Regions from separate parts of the Hydrogenophaga sp. SL48 genome, predicted to be linked through region 3. Evidence: predicted binding sites of a transcription regulator. Region 3 holds the regulator's gene; each other region holds the start of a gene.
The links. The regulator FNR, encoded in region 3, switches genes on or off when oxygen is low (the NO sensors DNR and NnrR bind a similar motif). The targets are predictions, from matches to a motif close to TTGATNNNNATCAA.

Region 1 (6,662 bases), 1.9 Mb from region 3:
TCCAGCCCCAGGCGGCGGTATTCAAACCCACCGGGGTCGGCCTGCACCGCCGGCCACTCGGCCACGGCGGGAGGCGGCACCGGCGCGGCGCGCAACCGGGCCTCGACGCGGGCGACCAGATCGTTCTTCCAGGCCAGGCGCTGGAGCTGCCAGCCCCCCAGCGCCATGAACACGCCGAACAGCAGCGCACCCGCCAGCCACAGCAGGCCGCCTCGCTGCGTCATGGGGTGCGGTGAGGTTCGGCCGGATTCGGGTGGGCCATGTGGCCGCCGTGCGAAGGCATCATGTTCTCGTTCATGTGGAACATGACCCAGAGCGTGCCGGCGATGGCGATGGCCACGAACACCACGGTGAAGATGGTGGAGACCAGCGTCCAGCCGCCCTCGACCTTGCCGTTCATGTGCAGGAAATACACCATGTGAACGAGGATCTGCGCGACGGCGAAACCACCGAGCACCAGCACGGCCGTGGGGCGGTGGCTGATCACGCCGTTCATGACCAGCCAGAAGGGGATTGCGGTGAGGATGATGGAGAGCACGAAGCCGATCAGGTAGCCCGAGAGCGTGCTGTGCGGGCCATCGTCATGGTCATGGTCGCTGTGGTGAATGGTGTTCTCGTGTGCGCTCATCACAGCACCCCCATCAGATAAACAAAGGTGAAGACGCCGATCCAGACCACGTCCAGAAAGTGCCAGAACATCGAGAGGCACATCAGGCGGCGCTTGTTCTCGCGGGTCAGGCCTCGCTGGGCGATCTGGATCATCAGCACCACCAGCCAGATCGAGCCGAAGGTCACGTGCAGGCCGTGCGTGCCCACCAGTGTGAAGAAGGCCGACATGGCGGCGCTGCTCTGCGGCGTGGCGCCCACGTGGATCAGGTGGGCGAACTCGTACAGCTCCACACCCAGGAAGCACAGGCCAAACACGCCGGTGACGGCCAGCCAGGCCAGCGTGCCGCCCTTCCTGCCCTGCTGTTTCTGCAGCATGGCGAAACCGAAGGTGATGGACGAGAGCAGCAGGAAGGCGGTGTTGATCGCCACCAGCTTGAGGTCGAACAGCTCGGCGCCGCTCGGGCCGCCCGCGTAGCTGCGGCCGAGCACGCCGTAGGTGGCGAACAGCGCGGCGAAGATGAGGCAGTCGCTCATCAGGTAGAGCCAGAAGCCCAGCGCGGTGCCGTTCTCGGGGTGCGGCTCGTGGTCGAGGTGGTAGGCGCGCGCGGCGCCGGGGGTGAGAGCGAGGTCAGACATGGCGGGCCAGCAGTTGGGTGCGTGCGTGTTCGGTGGCGGTCACTTCGTTCGCGGGGATGTGGAAGTCGCGCTGGTAGTTGAAGGTGTGCACGATGGCCCCGAGCACGATGGCCGCGAACGATGCGATGGCCAGCGGCCACATGTGCCAGATCAGCGCGAAGCCCCAGACCAGCGACAGCACCGAGAGCACCACACCGGCGCCGGTGTTCAGCGGCATGTGGATGGCCTTGAAGCCGCCGAGCGGGCGCTGGTAGCCGTGTTTCTTCATGTCCCACCAGGCGTCCACGCCGTGCACCACGGGCGTGAAGGCGAAGTTGTAGGGCGGCGGCGGCGACGAGGTCGCCCACTCCAGCGTGCGGCCGTCCCAGGGGTCGCCGCTGTGGTCACGCAGCTGCTCGCGCCGCAGGTAGCTGACCACCAGCTGGACCAGGAAGCTGCCAATGCCCAGGGCCACCAGGCCGGCGCCCACGGCGGCGATCACGAACCAGATCTGCAGCGAGGGGTCTTCGAAGTGGTTGGCGCGGCGCGTGATGCCCATCAGGCCCAGCACGTACAGCGGCGTGAACGCGACCCAGAAGCCCACCAGCCAGAACCAGAACGAGCACTTGCCCCAGAACTCGTCGAGCTTGTAGCCGAAGGCCTTGGGGTACCAGTAGTTGATGCCGGCCATGAGGCCGAACAGCACGCCGCCGATGATGACGTTGTGGAAGTGGGCGATCAGGAACAGGCTGTTGTGCAGCACGAAGTCGGCCGGTGGCACGGCCAGCAGCACGCCCGTCATGCCGCCGATGGCGAAGGTCACCATGAAGCCCACCGTCCACAGCATGGGCACGGTGAAGCGGATGCGGCCGCGGTACATGGTGAACAGCCAGTTGAAGATCTTGGCCCCGGTCGGGATCGAAATGATCATCGTGGTGATGCCGAAGAAGCTGTTCACGCTCGCGCCCGAGCCCATGGTGAAGAAGTGGTGCAGCCACACCAGGTACGAGAGGATGGTGATGCAGACCGTGGCGTAGACCATCGACGTGTAGCCGAACAGGCGCTTGCCGCTGAAGGTGGCGACCACCTCGGAGAAGATGCCGAAGGCCGGCAGGATCAGGATGTAGACCTCGGGGTGGCCCCAGATCCAGATCAGGTTCACGTAGAGCATGGGGTTGCCGCCCAGCTCGTTGGTGAAGAAGTTGGTGCCGACGTAGCGGTCCAGGCTCATCAGCACCAGCGCGGCCGTGAGCACGGGGAACGAGGCCACGATCAGCGCGTTGGTGCACAGCGAGGTCCAGACGAACACCGGCATCTTCATCAGGCCCATGCCGGGCGCGCGCATCTTGACGATGGTGACGAGCAGGTTGATGCCCGAGAGCGTGGTGCCCACCCCCGCGATCTGCAGCGCCCAGATGTAGTAGTCCAGCCCCACCCCCGGGTTCTGGTTGCCCAGGTTGGACAGCGCGAGCCAGCCCGAGGTGGAGAACTCGCCCAGGAACAGCGACACCATCACCAGCACGGCGCCGGCGGTGGTCATCCAGAAGCTGAAGTTGTTGAGGAAGGGAAAGGCCACGTCGCGCGCGCCGATCTGCAGCGGCACGAGGTAGTTCATCAACCCGGTGACCAGCGGCATGGCCACGAAGAAGATCATGATCACGCCGTGGGCGGTGAAGACCTGGTCGTAGTGGTGCGGCGGCAGGTAGCCCAGGTTGTCGCCGAAGGCCATGGCCTGCTGCAGCCGCATCATGAGCGCGTCGGAGAAGCCGCGCAGCAGCATGACGATGCCCAGCACCATGTACATGATGCCGATCTTCTTGTGGTCGATGCTGCAGAACCAGTCGCGCCAGAGCGGGCCCCACAGGCGGTAGCGGGTCAGCAGGGCGAACACGCCCAGGCCGCCCAGCGCCACGGCCACGAAGGTCCACAGCAGGATGGGCTCGTGCGTCATCGGGATCGAGTCCCAGGTCAGGCGCCCGAGCAGCCAGTGGTTGGTCACAGGAGTTGAATCAGCAGACATTGGGGGTACAGGTGGTGGTCGGGTCGCAAGGGCCCATGGATCGGGCGGCGTTCAGCGGCGGGCGGTGAGGTCAAGCGAGGCGTCGGCGACGGTGCAGATGTCCTGCCGGGCGGCCAGCTCCAGCGCCCGCCCGCTGACGTGGGCACGCTGGCGCGCGGCGTCCTGCGCCATGACCTCGTGCATGCAGGCCTTGCCTTCTTCAACGCAGAGGTTCACCACGCGGTCGAACAGACCGTCCTCCACCGACGAAAAGCGCTCGACGGGGTGGCGCTCGCTGGGCCGGGCCAGCGCCAGGTACGACGCGCGGTTCAGCGCTGGGCCTTCGGCCTTGGCCCTGGCCACCCACTGGGCGAAGTCCTGCTCGCTCAGGCCGTGGAACTTGAAGGTCATGCCCGAAAAGCCCGAGCCGCTGTAGTGCGACGACATGCCCCGGTACACGCCGGGCTTGTTGATGACGGCGTTCAGCTCGGTCTGCATGCCGGGCATGGTGTAGATCATGCCGGCCAGGTCGGGCACGTAGAACGCGTTCATGGTGGAGCTGGAGCTCAGCTTGAAGTGGATCGGGTGGTCCACCGGTGCGGCCAGTTCGTTGACGGTGGCGATGCCCAGCTCGGGCATCACGAACAGCCACTTCCAGTCCAGCGACACCACCTCCACCACCAGCGGTTTCACGTTGGCGGGCAGGGCCTTGCCGGCCGAGATGCGGTCCAGCGGGCGGTAGGGGTCGAGCTTGTGGGTGCTGATCCAGGTGATCGCGCCGAGCGCGATCACGATCATCAGCGGCGCGGCCCAGATCACCAGCTCCAGCTTGGTCGAGTGGTGCCAGTCGGGCGCGTAGTCGGTCTCGGCGTGCGGGCTGCCCTGGCGGTAGCGCCAGGCAAACAGCAGGGTCACGCCGATCACCGGCACGATGATCAGCAGCATCAGGACCGTGGCCACGATCACCAGGTTGCCCTGCTGGGCCGCCACGTCGCCGGCGGGGTTGAGCACGACCAGCTTGCTGCAGCCCGCCAGGAAACCGGCGAGCGTCAGCAAAGTGGCAAAACGAAAGAAGGTGGGGGTGCGCATGCGGGCCTGAACAAGGTCTCGACAAACCGCCTCGGGTAAACCCCAGTGGCGGGACAGGCGGGAATTTAGCGGTGTTCGGCCGAAACATCGATAGGACGTTTTGTCCTATGTCAAAGCGCCAAAGTCAAAGTCACGATAGGCGTTCTCAAGATATATTGCCCTGCACAGGCCGCCACCCCGAGAGACACCATGCCCAGCCACACCCTTGATCCCGCCGGTTCCGCCGCATTCCCCCCGCCCGTGCCCCCCACGCCCGCCGCCCACGAACGGGCCAGCCCCGGCGACATCGCCGTGGGGGTGGTGATCGGACGGACCTCGGAATACTTCGACTTCTTCGTCTACGGCATCGCCTCGGTGCTGGTCTTTCCGGCGGTGTTTTTCCCGCACCTGAGCCGGCTCGACGGCACCCTCTTCGCCTTTGCCATCTTCGCGCTGGCCTTCGTCACCCGCCCCATCGGCACGGTGCTGTCGATGGCGGTGCAGCGCCGCTGGGGCCGCGCCACCAAGCTGACGATCGCCCTGTTCCTGCTGGGCACCTGCACGGCGGGCATCGCTTTCCTGCCCGGCCACGCCAGCCTGGGCGGTGTCGCCATCGCGTTGCTGGCCGTGTTGCGCCTGGGCCAGGGCCTGGCGCTGGGTGGCTCGTGGGACGGCCTGCCCTCGCTGCTGGCGCTGAACGCGCCCGAAAGCCGCCGGGGCTGGTACGCCATGCTGGGCCAGCTGGGCGCGCCGGTGGGTTTCATCCTCGCCAGCTCGCTGTTTGCCTACCTGTACAGCAGCCTGTCGCAGGCGGACTTTTTGTCCTGGGGCTGGCGCTACCCGTTCTTCGTGGCGTTCGCGATCAACGTGGTGGCGCTGTTCGCGCGCCTGCAGCTGGTGAGCGCCCATGAGCAGGACGGCCTGCTCGACCGGCAGGAGTTCGAACCGGTGTCCACCGCCGAGTTGCTGGGTTCGCAGGGCCACAACGTGTTCATCGGCGCCTTCGCCGCGCTGGCCAGCTACGCCCTGTTCCACATCGTCACGGTGTTCCCGCTGTCGTGGATCCACCTCTACGCGCAGCAGTCCATCACCGGGTTCCTGGGCATCCAGATCGTTGGCGCCTTCCTGTGCGCCGGTGCCATCGTGGCCTCGGGCTGGCTGGCCGACCGTTACGGCCGCCGCCAGACGCTGGGCAGCCTGGCCGTGCTGATCGGCGTGTTCAGCGGTTTCGCCCCCACGCTGCTCAACGGCGGCGAAGTGGGCCAGGACCTGTTCATCCTGATCGGCTTCGTGCTGCTGGGCCTGTCCTACGGCCAGGCCTCGGGCACGGTCACGGCCAACTTCGCACCCCGCTTCCGCTACACCGGCGCGGCGCTCACCTCGGACCTGGCCTGGCTGTTCGGCGCCGCCTTCGCGCCGCTGGTGGCACTGGGCCTGTCGGCCCACTTCGGTCTGGGTTTCGTCAGCCTCTACCTGCTCTCGGGCGCGGCCTGCACGCTGGGCGCGCTGCGCCTGAACCGCTCGCTCGAATCCCGCGGCTGAACCGCAGCGGCCCGGGCGGGCCGCTGTCGGTCACAGCACCATGCCGGGGTTGCCCTGCATGCCCACCAGCTTGGGTGTGTTGATCTTGCGCGGCGCGATGGTCTTGTGGTTCTTGAAGTAGGCCTCCATCACGTCCCAGATCGGCTCGCCCTTGGCGCCCTCGGCCACCGGCGCCCAGCCGGCCACCTTGTAGGTCTTGCCCGCTTCGATGGCCTTGCCTTTGAGCGTCATGTTGCTGATGCGCTTGCCCGAGCCGGCGTTCGGGTCGCAGGTGTAGGCCAGGCCGCCCACGCGCACCATGTCGCCGCCCTGCTGGTAGTAGGGGTCGGGGTTGAACAGGTTGTCGCAGACGTCTTCGAGCACGGTCTTGATGGTCTCGCCGCTCATCTCGGTCAGCGTGCTGGTCGGGTAGGTGATGGCCACCTGGTCCATCATGAGTTCGCGCGTGATGCTCTGGCCCGGCAGGATGGTCGTGCCCCAGCGGAAGCCCGGCGAGAAGGCCATGTCGGCGCCCTTCACCTCCATCAGCGCGTCGACGATGAGCTGGTCCCACGAACCATTGAAGTTGCCACGGCGGTAGAGCAAGCCTTCTGAAACGGCGAGCTTCTCGTCCAGCTTGGCCTTGTAGGGCGCGCGCACCTTGTCGAGGTAGGCCTGCATCTCGGCGTCGGCGGGCAGCAGATTGGCGAACACGGGCAGCAGCTTGTAGCGGAAGTCCTGCACCTTGCCGCCGCGCACGTCGAAGTCGAGCACACCGAGGAACTTGCTGTTGGAGCCGGCGTTGGTCACCAGGGTCTGGCCCTTGGCGTTCTTCACCACGATGGGCGCG
Region 2 (6,662 bases), 1.6 Mb from region 3:
CGTCGGGGTCGAGGCCCTCGAACGCCAGCAGCTCGTCCAGCGCGGCCTGGGTCTTGTGTTCGCACAGCCGCTGCAGGCTGTGGGCGAGCCGGTCTTCCACCGTCTTCATGCGGTCCATGCGCACGCTGCAGCAGTCGAACCAGGGCTGGCTCTGGTTGGCGTCGAGCGGGCTGCCGTCGGTGGCGGTGCAGAGCACGCGGCGCATGCGCTCCAACTCGGCGCGGGCGGCCATGGTGTCGCGGTCGGCCGTGGCCCAGAGCGTGGCGAGTTCGTCGCTGGCGAACTCCTTGAACACCTGCAGGCAGCGTTCCTGCGAATCGATCAGGTGCAGCAGGCGCTGCTGCTCGGCGCTCTCGGCGCGTCCGCTGGCGTAGAGCGCCGAGCCCGCGGCGCGTTCCTGGCCGGCGAACTCCTTGCCCTGCATGAAGTTGAACAAGGCCACCAGCTGACGCGAGATGGTCGGGTCGCTGGCGCTGTCGGCGGCCTCGAACACCACCGCCAGCAGGCCGGCGATCAGGCGCACATAGGCCTCGGTGGCCTGGCGCGCCGTCCAGGCCTGGGTGTCCACTTGCTCGCGCAGCGCGGGCAGGGCGTCGAGCCCCTGCAGCACGTAGGCGATGCGGCTGAACAGGCGCGCGCCGTGGCCGAGGTGGGCGTCGAGGTTGGCGAAACAGCGGCGCAGCTCGGTCTCTGTGGCCTGGCACTCGGTGATCTGCTGCTGGCGCGGTTCGGCGAAGCGGCTGCCCTGCGAGGCGAGGAACAGGTTGGACAGGCCGCGCTCGCGCTGCAGGCCGTGCACCAGCCGGCCGGTCACGTTCACCAGCGCGCTGGTGAGCGCGAGCTGGCGCAGGGCGTCGATTTCGCAGCGCTTGGCGGCGATCAGGAAATTGAGTCCCGATTTCAGGGACGAGGGGGTGGAGGGCATGCTGGTGGGGAAGCCTGCAATAACTGTGCCTCAGGCGGCGCGGAGGGGGTTGGCTCGTCGGCCGCAGGCCGCCGCTGGTCTCGGGCGGTGCGCGCCCGCGCGCGGGATGGGTTGAAATGCGCCTTCATTTTGCACAAAGACCTCCGTCTCTCACCGTCCGGGCCTCACCATGAATCTGTTCGCGCGTCATTTGTCCCTGGCACCCCGGGTGGGTCGAGGCAGGCTGGTGGTGGCTTTGGGGCTGTGTGCCGGTCTGCTGGTGGCCTGCGGCGGCGGTCAGTCGGGGGGTGATGCGCAGGGCCCGGGTGCCGGCGCCCCGGCAGTGGCCCGTGATTCGGGTCAGCCCATGACCGAGGCCCAGGCGCTGCAAGCGGGCGCGGCGCTGAATGCGAAGAGCCTGCAGGACGCCCTGGCCCGGGCCCGGACCCTGCCCGCGACCAGCGCGGTGGCGCCGGGCGAGGTGGCGCCGATCGGTGCCTACACCCTGGGCGAGGTCTCCCGCAAGGCGGTCGGCCGGGTGGCCGTTTTCCGCTTCTACAACACCGGCACGGGCGCACATTTCTACACCACCGATGTGGGCGAGCGCGAGCAGGTGTACCGCACCGCGCCCTCCATGAGCCCGGAGGGCGAGGCGTTTTATGCGGCCAGCGCCCCCTCGACCGGCCTGAGCCCGGTACACCGCTTCTTCAACACCCAGACGGGCGTGCACTTCTACACCGTCAGCGAGGAAGAACGGGACAGCGTGGTGGCCAACCTGCCCCAGTTCAACTACGAAGGCGTGGCCTACCACGCCAGCCTGGTGCCGGCGGCCGGGTTCAAGCCGCTGTACCGGTTTTTCCTCATCGGCCAGGGCGTGCATTTCTACACCGCGAGCGAGGAAGAGAGCCAGTCGGTGAAGGCCAACATGAGCGCGACCCATCAATATGAGGGCGTGGGCTACTACGTGATGGACGCGGCCTGCGCCAGCCCGCCCTGCGGCAGCACCGGGCCCAACCGGCCGCGCGTCTTCATCCCGCTGCACGGCAACAACCAGCTGGCCGACGAAGCTTCGCTGGACGCGGACTGGACCTACGTGCGCCAGAACGCCCATGGCATCTGGGGCAACAACGCCAACATCTCCGACGCCCAGAGCGCCAGCCTCATCCGCAAGATGGCCACGCGCAACCTGATCACCGAGTTCCCGGTGCCCTCGGGCACGTCTGCGTGGCTGCCGCTCAGCGCGTTCAACAACCTCCAGGAGCTCTACCCCGACCTCGACCAGAGCCTCAACCCCGAAGCCATCGCCTTCTACACCAGCGACACCAGCCGCTGGAACGGGCGCACCGTGGCCCAGGCCGAAGCGATCTACACCGACCCCGCCGCGTCGGCGACCCGCCGGTACGGGGCCGTCTACACCGGCTGGCAGCCGCAGAACTTCGACCCGACCAACGCCAAGTACATCTACAACAACCCCAACGCTTTGATGGCCTTCCGCAGCAGCAAGGGCACCTTCATCGAGTGCCCGCTGGGTGGGTGCACGAGCGGGAAGCTCGGAGAAGCGTTCCGCCGGGCGATCCGCGAAACCCACGTGCGCGGGCGGCCCTTCATCTGGTTCGCCAGCAACGCCAACAGAACCACCCCGGGCTGGCTGGCTTCGTTCCAGGCCACCTACAACGCGGTGGCCAATGAAGGCCTCTGGCGCCCGGAAGACGTGATCGTCATCATGAACTACGGCGGTGTGTATCCGATGCTGCCCGAGGCGGTGGGCGGTGTGGCGGCCGACACGTCCACCGGCCTGGCCTACTGGGCCCTGCAGCAGCGCGCCGCGGCGACGCCCTGACGGCGCCCGCTCAACGCCCCCTCACGCCATCGCGGACCGTTCCATCACGGCGCTGGAGCCGTCCCGGGGCCGTTCGGCTTGCAGCGCCGGGGCCGTTTCCTGGGGCTGCAGCTGCGCGCGCAGCGCCACCACCCCGCCGATCATGATGAGCGCCGGCGGGCGCACCTGGTGGCGCAGCGCCAGCGCGGGCAGCTCGGCCACCGTGCCGGTGATGCAGCGTTCTTCGGGCATCGTGGCCTTCTCCACCAGCGCCGCTGGCGTGCCGGGCGGCAGGCCGTGGGCGAGCAGCTGGCGGCAGATCTCGGGCAGGTTGTTCACCCCCATGTAGAGCACCACGGTCTGGCGCGGGCGCGCGAGCATGGCCCAGTCCATGTCCAGGCCCTTGTCGTCGCGCGTGTGGCCGGTGGCCAGCACCAGGGCGCAGGCGTGGTCGCGGTGGGTGAGCGGGATGCCCACCGAGGCGGCAGCGCCCTGCGCGGCGGTGAGGCCCGGCACCACCGTGAACGGGATGCCCTCGGCGGCCAGCGCCTGGGCCTCTTCACCGCCCCGACCGAAGATGTAGCCGTCGCCGCCCTTGAGGCGCAACAGCGAACGGCCGCCGCGCGCCAGCTGGACCATGAGTTCGATGATCGAGGCCTGGGGCAGGGTGTGGCGCGACGACTCCTTGCCCACGTAGATGCGCTCGGCATCGGGGCTGAGGTGGTCGAGCACGGCGGGGCTCACCAGGTGGTCGTAGAGCACCAGCTTTGCGGCCTGCAGCGCCCTCACGGCCTTGACCGTGAGCAGTTCCGGGTCGCCAGGGCCCGCGCCCACCAGCGTGACGGTGCCGGGCGCGGTGGCCTGCGGGGAGCGATCAGGGACCAACAGGTGGCCGAGGTGGACCAGGTTCATGGGGGTGCTCCGTTCTCGTGGCTTTTCTTCTCTGAACAGGGCCCATTGTTCTGACGCCTTGATGGCCTGTCCTTGAACCAGTTCAAGGACAGGCCGCGTTCCCGCCTTGACGATCTCTCCTGTTCGCCACGGTCTTGGACAGCAGCCGGGCGAATGGGTCCAAAGCCCCAACCGGGACGGCCACATCAACAGCTGATCCACGACGGAGAGAGAGAAACCCATGAAACCCAGAACGATCATTCGCCTGACCACGCTGGCCATGGCTGCCATGCTCGGCGCCGGCGCTTTCGCGCAGACGGCCGACAAGAAGGTCAGCCCGGCCGAGGCGAACTATCAGGCGGGCAGTTCCCCCATCGGCGCCGAGCCCATGGTGCAGAGCGTGAACCCGAAGGCGCCGCCCATGACGCAGGCCGAGTTCGATGTGGCGCGCAAGGTGTACTTCGAGCGCTGCGCGGGCTGCCACGGCGTGCTGCGCAAGGGCGCCACCGGCAAGCCGCTCACGCCCGACATCACCGTGGGCAAGGGCACGGACTACCTCAAGGTCTTCATCGCCTACGGCTCGCCGGCCGGCATGCCGAACTGGCAGACCAGTGGCGAGATGACCGAAAAAGAGGTGGACATGATGGCGCGCTACATCCAGCACGAGCCACCGACCCCGCCCGAGTTCGGCATGGAGCAGATGAAGGCGACCTGGAAGGTCATCGTGCCGCCGGAGAAGCGGCCGAAGAAGAAGATGAACAACTTCAACATCACCAACATCTTCAGCACCACGCTGCGGGACACGGGTGAAGTGGCGCTGATCGACGGCGACACCAAGAAGATCATCAACATCGTCAAGACCGGCTACGCGGTGCACATCTCGCGCCTGTCGGCCTCGGGCCGCTACCTGTTCGTGATCGGGCGCGACGCCAAGATCAACATGATCGACCTCTGGATGGAGATGCCCGACAACGTGGCCGAGATCCGCACCGGTCTCGAAGCGCGTTCGGTGGAGACCAGCAAGTACAAGGGCTTCGAAGACAAGTACGCGATCGCCGGTTCCTACTGGCCGCCGCAATTCGTGATCATGAACGGTGACACGCTGGAGCCGCTGAAGATCGTGGCGACCCGCGGCATGACCGTCGACAAGCAGGAGTACCACCCCGAACCGCGCGTGGCCTCCATCGTCGGCAGCCACTACAAGCCCGAGTTCGTCGTGAACGTGAAGGAAACCGGCCAGACGCTGCTGGTGGACTACTCCAACATCGACGCGCTCAAGGTCACCACCATCGGCACCGCGCGCTTCCTGCACGACGGCGGCCTGGACTCCACCAAGCGCTACTTCATGGTGGCGGCCAACAACAGCAACAAGATCGCTGCGGTCGACCTGAAGGAAGGCAAGCTGACCCAGCTGATCGACGTGGGCAAGATTCCCCACCCCGGTCGCGGTGCGAACTTCACCCATCCGAAGTTCGGCCCCGTGTGGTCCACCGGCCACCTGGGTGACGAGACCATCTCGCTCATCGGCACCGATCCGGTCAAGCACCCCAAGGAAGCCTGGAAGGTCGTTCAGACCCTCACCGGCCAGGGCGGCGGTGCGCTGTTCATCAAGAGCCACCCGAAGAGCAAGCACCTGTATTCGGACACGCCACTGAACCCCGATCCGAAGATCTCGCAGTCGGTCGCGGTGTACGACATCAACAACCTGGAGAAAGGGTTTGTCGTGCTGCCGATCGCCGAGTGGGCGGGCATCAAGGACGACGGCGCCAAACGCGTCGTGCAGCCCGAGTTCAACAAGGCGGGCGACGAGGTGTGGTTCTCGGTGTGGAGCGCCAAGAACAAGGAGAGCGCGCTGGTCATCGTCGATGACAAGACGCTCAAGCTCAAGGCCGTGATCAAGGACCCGCGTCTGATCACGCCGACGGGCCACTTCAACGTGCACAACACGCAGAACGACGTTTACTGATCTCCCCCCTGCGCCGCTTTGCGGCTTCCCCCCTGAGGGGGGACGGCCCTGGTGGCCCGGCAAAGCCGGTTCCACGGGGCCCTGGGTGGGGGCACTTCGTCTTCGTTGCGTTTCTTCTGGAGTCTTTATGAAAAAAGTGAATCTGCTGTTGCTGGCGTCGTTCATGGCGCTGGGTTCGGGCGCTGCCTTGGCCGACGGCGAGGCCGCCTTGACCAAGTCCGGTTGCATGGCCTGCCATGCGAAGGACAAGAAGCTGGTCGGTCCTTCGTTCAAGGACATCGCGGCCAAGTACAAGGGGCAGGACGTGGTGGCCAAGTTGTTTGACAAGGTGCGCAAGGGCGGCTCGGGTGTGTATGGCCCGATTCCCATGTCGCCCAACGGTCCGGACAAGATCGCGGATCAGGACCTCAAGGACGCCATCGCGGTGATCCTCAAGTCCTGATCCGGGAGGCCTGCCGTGCTGCGCTTCGCTGCTGTCCTGTCTGCGCTGTTGCTGGGGCCTGTTTCGGCCTTCGCACAGTCGGGGCCTGCGCCCGATGCTTCGCGTTCGCGCGAGCTGGTGCGCATGGTGCGGCAGGACTGCGGCTCGTGCCACGGCATGCGCCTGACCGGCGGCCTCGGCCCGGCGCTGACGCGCGAGGCCCTGGCCGACGTCCCCATTGACAGCCTGGCCGCCGTGATCTTCCACGGCCGGCCGGGCACCCCCATGCCGCCCTGGAAGGCGATGCTCAGCGAGCCCGAGGCGCGCTGGATCGCGCTGCGCCTGCAGCAGGGCTTTCCTGAAGAAGTGGTGAAAGCACCATGAAACGCCGTGAATGGCTCGCCGCTGCGGCCACCCTGTCTTCCATCGGCGCGCTGGGCGTGTTGCCCGGCTGCGCGACCCAAGTCCTGCGCGGCACCGGCGACCTCGGCGTGGTCATCGGCCGCGCCAACGGCACGCTCTACCTCGTGGACACCACGGCCCAGGCGCTGATCGGCGAGGTGCCCGGCCTGGGCGACCTGTCGCACGCTTCGGTGGTGTTCTCGCGCGACGGCCTGTTCGCCTACGTGTTCGGGCGCGACGGTGGCCTCACCCAGGTCCA
Region 3 (6,662 bases):
TCTCGAATCCTTCCTGGGCAACTTTCTTTTCTCCATCTGCATGTTGTTCGGTGTCGGCCTGACCACCGCTGTGGCCGCGGGCGTGGTGATGTCGTCCATCCCCGCCGTGGTTGCGGTGTTGAGCAGGGTGTTCCTCAAGGAGCGCATCGGCAAGCGCACCATGGGCGGCATTGCCTGTGCCGCCATCGGGATCGGGCTGTTCTCGCTGCAGAAAGGCGCCGACACGCATGCGGCGGGGCGACCAGGGCCGCTGGGCCTGGATCTGCAGGTGTGGGGCAACCTGCTGGTGTTTGCCGCCGTGGTGTGCGAAGCCTCCTATGTGGTCATTGGCAAGCGACTCACGGAAGGCCTGGGGCCCAAACGCATCTCGGCCATCATCAATCTGTGGGGCTTTGTGCTGGTCACCCCCCTGGGCATCTGGGCCGCTTGGCGCTTCGATTTCGGCTCCGTGCGCCTTGACACCTGGGGTCTGCTGGTGTTTTACGCTCTGGCTGCGAGCGTCTGGACGGTGTGGCTCTGGATGACCGGGCTGAAAACCATTCCCGCATCCAAGGCCGGTGTGTTCGCCGTGATGCTGCCCCTCAGTGCAGCAACCATCGGTGTTGTGTTCATGGGTGAGCGGCTCACGCCCATTCAGCTGCTCGCGTTCGGCATCGCCCTATTGGGCCTGGTTCTCGCCACGTTGCCGGGTCGAAAGCCCTGATCAGGCACACCACAGCCCGGTGGGATTGGTGATACCCATCCAGAGCGCCCAGCCCGAGGTGGCCGCCAACGCCAATCCGGCCAGGCGAATGCCCCAGGCACCCGAACGACCCCCACGCAAACGCAGCAAGAGCCAAGGCCCGGCGGTCAACGAGATGGAGGTGCCCGTCGAAAAGAGCGCCATGATGAGCGCGCCCTCCATCGCGTTGGCTGAGAGCGAGGCGACCAACAACGCCGAGTACAGCAAGCCGCAAGGCATCAGGGCCCAGGCCACACCCAGCACCACGGGCGCTTTGCCGCCCAGGCGGCCGAGCACGGGGCGCGCCTTGCGCCAGACGCTTTGACCGAGCCCTTCCAGCCACGCGGGCTGCCTTGCCTGCCAGAGGAGCACCGCACCGAGGAGCAACGCCGCCACATGGAACATCGTCCAGACCGGACGGATGACGGCCGTGTTGGTGCCCAACCAAGCCAACCCTTGAACCGACCCGGCGGCAAACGCACCAAAAAGCGCATAGCCCAACATGCGACTGGCCTGAAACGACCACAACGCCTGTGTGCTGCGCTCGCCGGCGGCACGGCCGATACCCGCACAAGCGGCCCCGCACATGGCCACGCAGTGCGGGCCACCGGCCAGCCCCATGAACAGGGCCGTGATCGCCATGGAAGTCTGCATCAGGGAACTCTAGCAGGCGGGGAAAGATGAGCGGACGAAGTCCCCACAAGCTCCATGCAAGCGGGGCGCTTGACCGCTCTCGCGGCGAGCCTGGGCGGCAGCGCCAACGATCGTTTCAGGTCAGATGATTTTGGAGAAACGGGCGCGGTCCTGATCCACTTGAAGGTTCTTGTCAAACACCATCGCAATGGCGCGCACCAGATACCAGCCCGTGGCAGTGACCTGCACACCCGACTCGTCAATGCTCACCAGTCCCTGTTCGGCAAAGCTGGCCAAGACCTCAAGTTCTCGGGCAAAGTACTTTTTGCAATCTATGAGATGCCCCAGGTTGATGGGCTCGTACTGCAACTGGCCCTGACACATCAAGGACATGATGACCGACCTGCGCAACAGATCGTCGCGCGTGAGTGCCAAGCCGCGAACGATCGGCAACCGGCCCTGATCCAGAGCGTCGTAGTAATCCTCGATCGTCTTGGCGTTCTGGCTGTAGGTCGCACCGATGCGGCCGATGGCCGACACACCCAGGGCGATGAGATCGCAGTCGGGTTGTGTGCTGTAGCCCTGGAAATTGCGGTGCAGGCGGCCCTGCCGCTTGGCCACCGCCAAGGCATCGGTGGGCAGCGCGAAATGATCCATGCCCACATACACGTAGCCGGCCTCGCTCATGGCATCCAGCGAGGCCGAGAGCATGGACAGCTTGTCCCCGGGGCTGGGCAGTTCCGCCGCAATGATGCGGCGCTGCGGCTTGAACCGCGAAGGCAGGTGGGCGTAGGCGTAAAGCGCAATGCGGTCAGGGCGCAGCTGGTTGACCTGCGCCAGCGTGCGGGAGAACGATTCCGGCGTTTGCAGTGGCAGGCCGTAGATCAGGTCCACGTTCACCGATTCGAAGCCGATCTTGCGGGCGGTTTCCACCAGTTCAAACACCTGTTCGGCGGGCTGCACCCGGTGCACGGCTTTTTGCACCGCAGGATCGAAGTCCTGCACGCCAAAGCTCAGGCGATTGAACCCAAGGCGTGCGAGGGTCTGCAAACGCTGGCCGGTCACCGTGCGGGGATCCACCTCGATCGAATACTCCCCACCCGGCACCAGCGTGAAGTTGCGGCGGATCATCGCCATCAGGTCTTCGAGCTCGCCATCCGACAGGAAGGTGGGCGTCCCGCCACCAAGGTGCAGCTGGGACACGCTGTGGCCCTTGCCGAAGTGCTGCACCTGCAGGTCGACCTCACGCGAGAGGTAGCGCAAATATTCCTCCGCCCGCTCGTGGTGCTTGGTGATCACCTTGTTGCAGGCGCAGTAGTAACAAACCGATTCGCAAAACGGCACATGCACGTACAGGGACAGCGGCAAGGCCATCGAGCCCGCTCGCCGCTGCTCCAGGGCCTGGATGTAGTCGGCTTCGGTGAAGGCTTCCACAAACCGATCAGCCGTCGGATACGAGGTGTAGCGCGGTCCAGGGACATCGAACCGCTTGAGCAATTCGTCAGATATGGCGTGACTCACAGGCAATTCTCCAATGCAGAAGGAGAATGTGCCCCAGGCGCGTTCGAGCGCCCTTGATCAAGATCAAGGGCGCATGACAGCCAAGGGTTTCTGCTGACTGACGCCAGCGAAACGAATGGGTACATCGACATCAGCGACACCCATGCGTTAAGCTTCGGCCCAATTGCGGGATATTTATGGACATTCAAAGCATCAAAGTCGCCTGTTCCAGCTGCAATTTGCGGGAGCTGTGCTTGCCCATGGGCTTGAACCCCAACGAAATGGACAAGCTCGACAACGTCATTTCAGCCCGTCGGCGCGTCAAACGGGGCTCGGCCTTGTTCAACACCGGCGACAAGTTCACCTCCCTCTATGCCGTCCGTTCGGGTTTCTTCAAAACCTGTGTGACCACCGCCGACGGCCGGGACCAGGTCACCGGCTTCCAGATGACGGGCGAAATCATCGGCCTGGATGGCATCGTGAGCGACCGCCACTCGTGTGACGCCATCGCCCTGGAGGACGCCGAGGTCTGCATCATGCCGTTCGATCAGGTTGAAGAGCTTTCTCGGGAGTTCACCACCCTGCAGCACCATGTGCACAAGATCATGAGCCGCGAAATCGTGCGAGACCACAGCGTGATGCTGCTGCTGGGCAGCATGCGCGCCGAGGAACGCCTGGCGGCGTTCCTGCTCAACCTGGTGCAGCGCCTGCATGCCCGAGGCTTCTCGCAATCCGAGCTGGTGCTGCGCATGACGCGCGAAGAGATCGGCAGCTACCTGGGCATGAAGCTGGAAACGGTCAGCCGCACGTTCTCGAAGTTTGTCGAGGAAGGCATCATTGAAGTCAAGCAACGCTACGTGCACATCAAGGACACCGAAGCACTCAAGCTGATCGTGAATCCACAGACCTGCCGCTGATTTCAGCGTTCAAAAGAAAACCCCGCCGGACCGCTCCGGCGGGGTTTTCTTTTGGGCTTTTCGCCGTCAGCGACAGGAGCGGTTTTGTGCACAGCTTTCAGGCCGCGCGGCCTCGGGCACCGGGCATCGGTTGACCTCGAAGGGTGACATCGACAACAGGGTGGTCAGCGCGCTGGAGGCCATGGTGATTCCCCAGAACACAAAGAAGGCCAAGGTGTAGATGGCCTGCCGGGACAGCCCCAGCGGGTTGCCAAACCAATGCAAGTCACCGGGGTCCACCATCGCAAACACGATCATTTCCAGAACCGCTGCCACCAGAAAGGCTGGCCAGGCAATCCACATCCAGCGCTGTGACCACATGCTCTTGTCTCCTCGTAGGGGGTGAAAGTCAGTTCAAGAAGTCTTTGAGGTCGGCGGCTCGGCCTGCCCCTGTTATTTGGCCGCAGGCTCCGGCAGCGGTGAGGCCGCGTGGTTGCGCGCCTGCTGCGCGGGCTGCAAGGTTTCCAGCGCTTTGGCTTTGGCTTGTCCGTCCAGGGCATGAGCGGCTTTCAGGTCTCGCTCGAAATCGGCCTTGTTGAGCACAGGATCAGCGCCCTTGACGGCGATGATGGCCGTGGCAATGGCTGCAACCACCACCACGAGTGGTCCGCCCACCACCAGCCACATGTGAGGCACTTTCCACCAGGGGATGGGCAGCGAAGACTGGGCGGGAGCGGCGTTGTTGGGATTCATGTGGGTGTCGGAGTGGAAAGGTGGGTGTCACTTTACCGGGGGATCAGGAACGCGGCTTTTTCTTTCACCTGAGACACCTCATCCCCTGTCGAACGGACATCGAATTGGATGGGATGAGAACCGGTGGATGCCGCCCCCGGAGGCACCTGCACCCGAATGACGGCAGAACGCACTTCGGTGGGCAGCACCTCCACTTCGCTCTCGGAAGCGATGGTGATGCCAGGCAGACCGGTGACACCAATCACATAGCGCTGCGTGGACTCGGTGGCGTTCATGACCTGCAACCTGAACACGTTCTCGATGCGCCCTTGTTCCACCATGCGGGCCAGCGTGCCCCGGTCACGGATCACATCCACCTTGAGCGGGGTGCGCAGGTACAGACTCACCATCACGGCGGTCGTGATGGCCATCAGGATGCCCGTGTAGACAAGCACGCGCGGGCGCAGACCTCGACGGACCATCTGTGCCGTCGTCCAGCCATTGGCCATGCCGTTCTGCGTCGCGTACTTGACCAGTCCGCGGGGATAGCCCACCTTGTCCATCACCTCGTCACACACGTCAATGCAGGCGCCGCACCCGATGCATTCGTATTGAAGGCCCTTGCGGATGTCGATGCCGGTCGGGCACACCTGCACACACAGCGTGCAATCGACACAGGCGCCCAAGCCCAGCGCCTGGGGATCGGCTTTCTTGGAACGCGGTCCCCGCGGCTCACCCCGTTTCTCGTCGTAGGTGACGATCATCGTGTCCTTGTCGAACATCGCGCTCTGGAAGCGGGCATAGGGGCACATGTACTTGCACACCTGCTCGCGCATGAAGCCGGCGTTGCCATAGGTGGCAAAGCCATAGAAAAAGATCCAGAAGGTCTGCCAGGGCCCCAGAGAAGCGGCCAGGGAAACCACAGCCAGCTCGCGAATCGGCGTGAAGTACCCGACGAAGGTGAAGCCCGTCCAGAGCGAAAACAGAATCCACAACGCGTGCTTGAGCCACTTCTTGCCCAGCTTCTGAGCAGACAGCTCGGCTTTGTCCAGCCGCATGCGGGCGGATCGATCCCCTTCGACCTTCTTCTCGATCCAGAGGAACACCTCGGTGTACACCGTCTGGGGGCAGGCGTAGCCGCACCACAGGCGACCGGCCACGGCCGTGAAAAGGAACAGGGCCAGCGCCGAGATCACCAGCAACCCCGTCAGGTAGATGAAATCCTGCGGGTACAGCACCAGGCCAAAAATGTAAAAGCGGCGGGCTTCAAGGTCAAAGAGCACCGCCTGCCGCGCGTTCCACTCCAGCCACGGAAGGCCATAAAACACGATCTGGGTGATCCAGACGGTGAACCAACGCCACTTGGAGAACAGACCCGACACGGATCGGGGGTAGATCTTCTGCCGAGAGGCGTAAAGGGAGACCATCTCCTCATCTTCCGCGGCGCCGCCCTGGGGGTTGCCAGCAGAAACGGGAACCATGGGTTTGTTGGCGTCGGAAGAAGCGGTGCTCACAACATGCCTATATCAGTAAATAACACCAAAAGGGACCGCCTTTCGGCGACCCCTTCTCGATCAGGCGCGAATCACTTCGCGGGCTTGTTGGACATGCCCCAGACGTAGGAGGCCAGCACATTGATCTGGCTCTCGTTCAGCTTGCCGGCCTGGGCGGGCATCTGGTTGGTGAAGCCATTGTTCACGGCGCGCACGATGGCGTCTTCGCCCCAGCCGTGCAACCAGATGCCATCGGTCAGGTTGGGAGCACCCATGGCCTGGGTGCCTTTGCCGTCCTGCCCGTGGCAGGCCGCGCAGGCCGCAAACTTGCCCTTGCCTTGTGAGGCGCGCACCGCATCGTGCGGGCTGCCGGACAGGCTGAGCACGTAGTTGGCCACGTCGCGCACATCTTCAGCGGTGCCCACGGCGGCAGCCATGGGCGGCATCACGCCGATGCGACCGTTGGTGAGCGTGGTCTTGATCACGTCGGGCGAGCCGCCGTACAGCCAGTCGCCGTCGGCCAGGTTGGGGAAGCCCTTCGCGCCGCGTGCATCGGAACCATGGCACTGAGCGCAGTTGTTCATGAACAAGCGTTCGCCGATGGCCATCGCGGCGGCATCGCCGGCGAGTGCTTCGGGCTTCATGTCCTGGAACTTGGCGTAGATGGGCGCGATGGCCTTTTCGACT

Region 1: the regulator FNR is predicted to act here: its motif matches at 4,413-4,426, upstream of cyoA (ubiquinol oxidase subunit II).
Region 2: the regulator FNR is predicted to act here: its motif matches at 3,708-3,721, upstream of cobA (uroporphyrinogen-III C-methyltransferase).

Annotation. Positions count from the first base shown of each region.
Region 1 covers NZ_CP063400.1:3,186,806-3,193,467, forward strand. The annotation lists gene IM738_RS15115 (SURF1 family protein) at 1-224, opposite strand, end outside; gene cyoD (cytochrome o ubiquinol oxidase subunit IV) at 221-628, opposite strand; gene cyoC (cytochrome o ubiquinol oxidase subunit III) at 628-1,245, opposite strand; gene cyoB (cytochrome o ubiquinol oxidase subunit I) at 1,238-3,244, opposite strand; gene cyoA (ubiquinol oxidase subunit II) at 3,296-4,312, opposite strand; gene IM738_RS15140 (MFS transporter) at 4,502-5,833, shown strand; gene soxB (thiosulfohydrolase SoxB) at 5,864-6,662, opposite strand, start outside.
Region 2 covers NZ_CP063400.1:2,877,868-2,884,529, reverse strand. The annotation lists gene IM738_RS13645 (nitrate regulatory protein) at 1-904, opposite strand, end outside; gene IM738_RS13640 (hypothetical protein) at 1,116-2,744, shown strand; gene cobA (uroporphyrinogen-III C-methyltransferase) at 2,766-3,635, opposite strand; gene IM738_RS13630 (nitrite reductase) at 3,856-5,580, shown strand; gene IM738_RS13625 (c-type cytochrome) at 5,708-6,022, shown strand; gene IM738_RS13620 (c-type cytochrome) at 6,038-6,385, shown strand; gene IM738_RS13615 (cytochrome D1 domain-containing protein) at 6,382-6,662, shown strand, end outside.
Region 3 covers NZ_CP063400.1:1,305,498-1,312,159, reverse strand. The annotation lists gene IM738_RS06295 (DMT family transporter) at 1-703, shown strand, start outside; gene IM738_RS06290 (sulfite exporter TauE/SafE family protein) at 704-1,375, opposite strand; gene hemN (oxygen-independent coproporphyrinogen III oxidase) at 1,496-2,875, opposite strand; gene fnr (fumarate/nitrate reduction transcriptional regulator Fnr) at 3,052-3,771, shown strand; gene IM738_RS06275 (hypothetical protein) at 3,838-4,131, opposite strand; gene IM738_RS06270 (nitrogen fixation protein FixH) at 4,204-4,503, opposite strand; gene ccoG (cytochrome c oxidase accessory protein CcoG) at 4,536-5,963, opposite strand; gene ccoP (cytochrome-c oxidase, cbb3-type subunit III) at 6,068-6,662, opposite strand, start outside.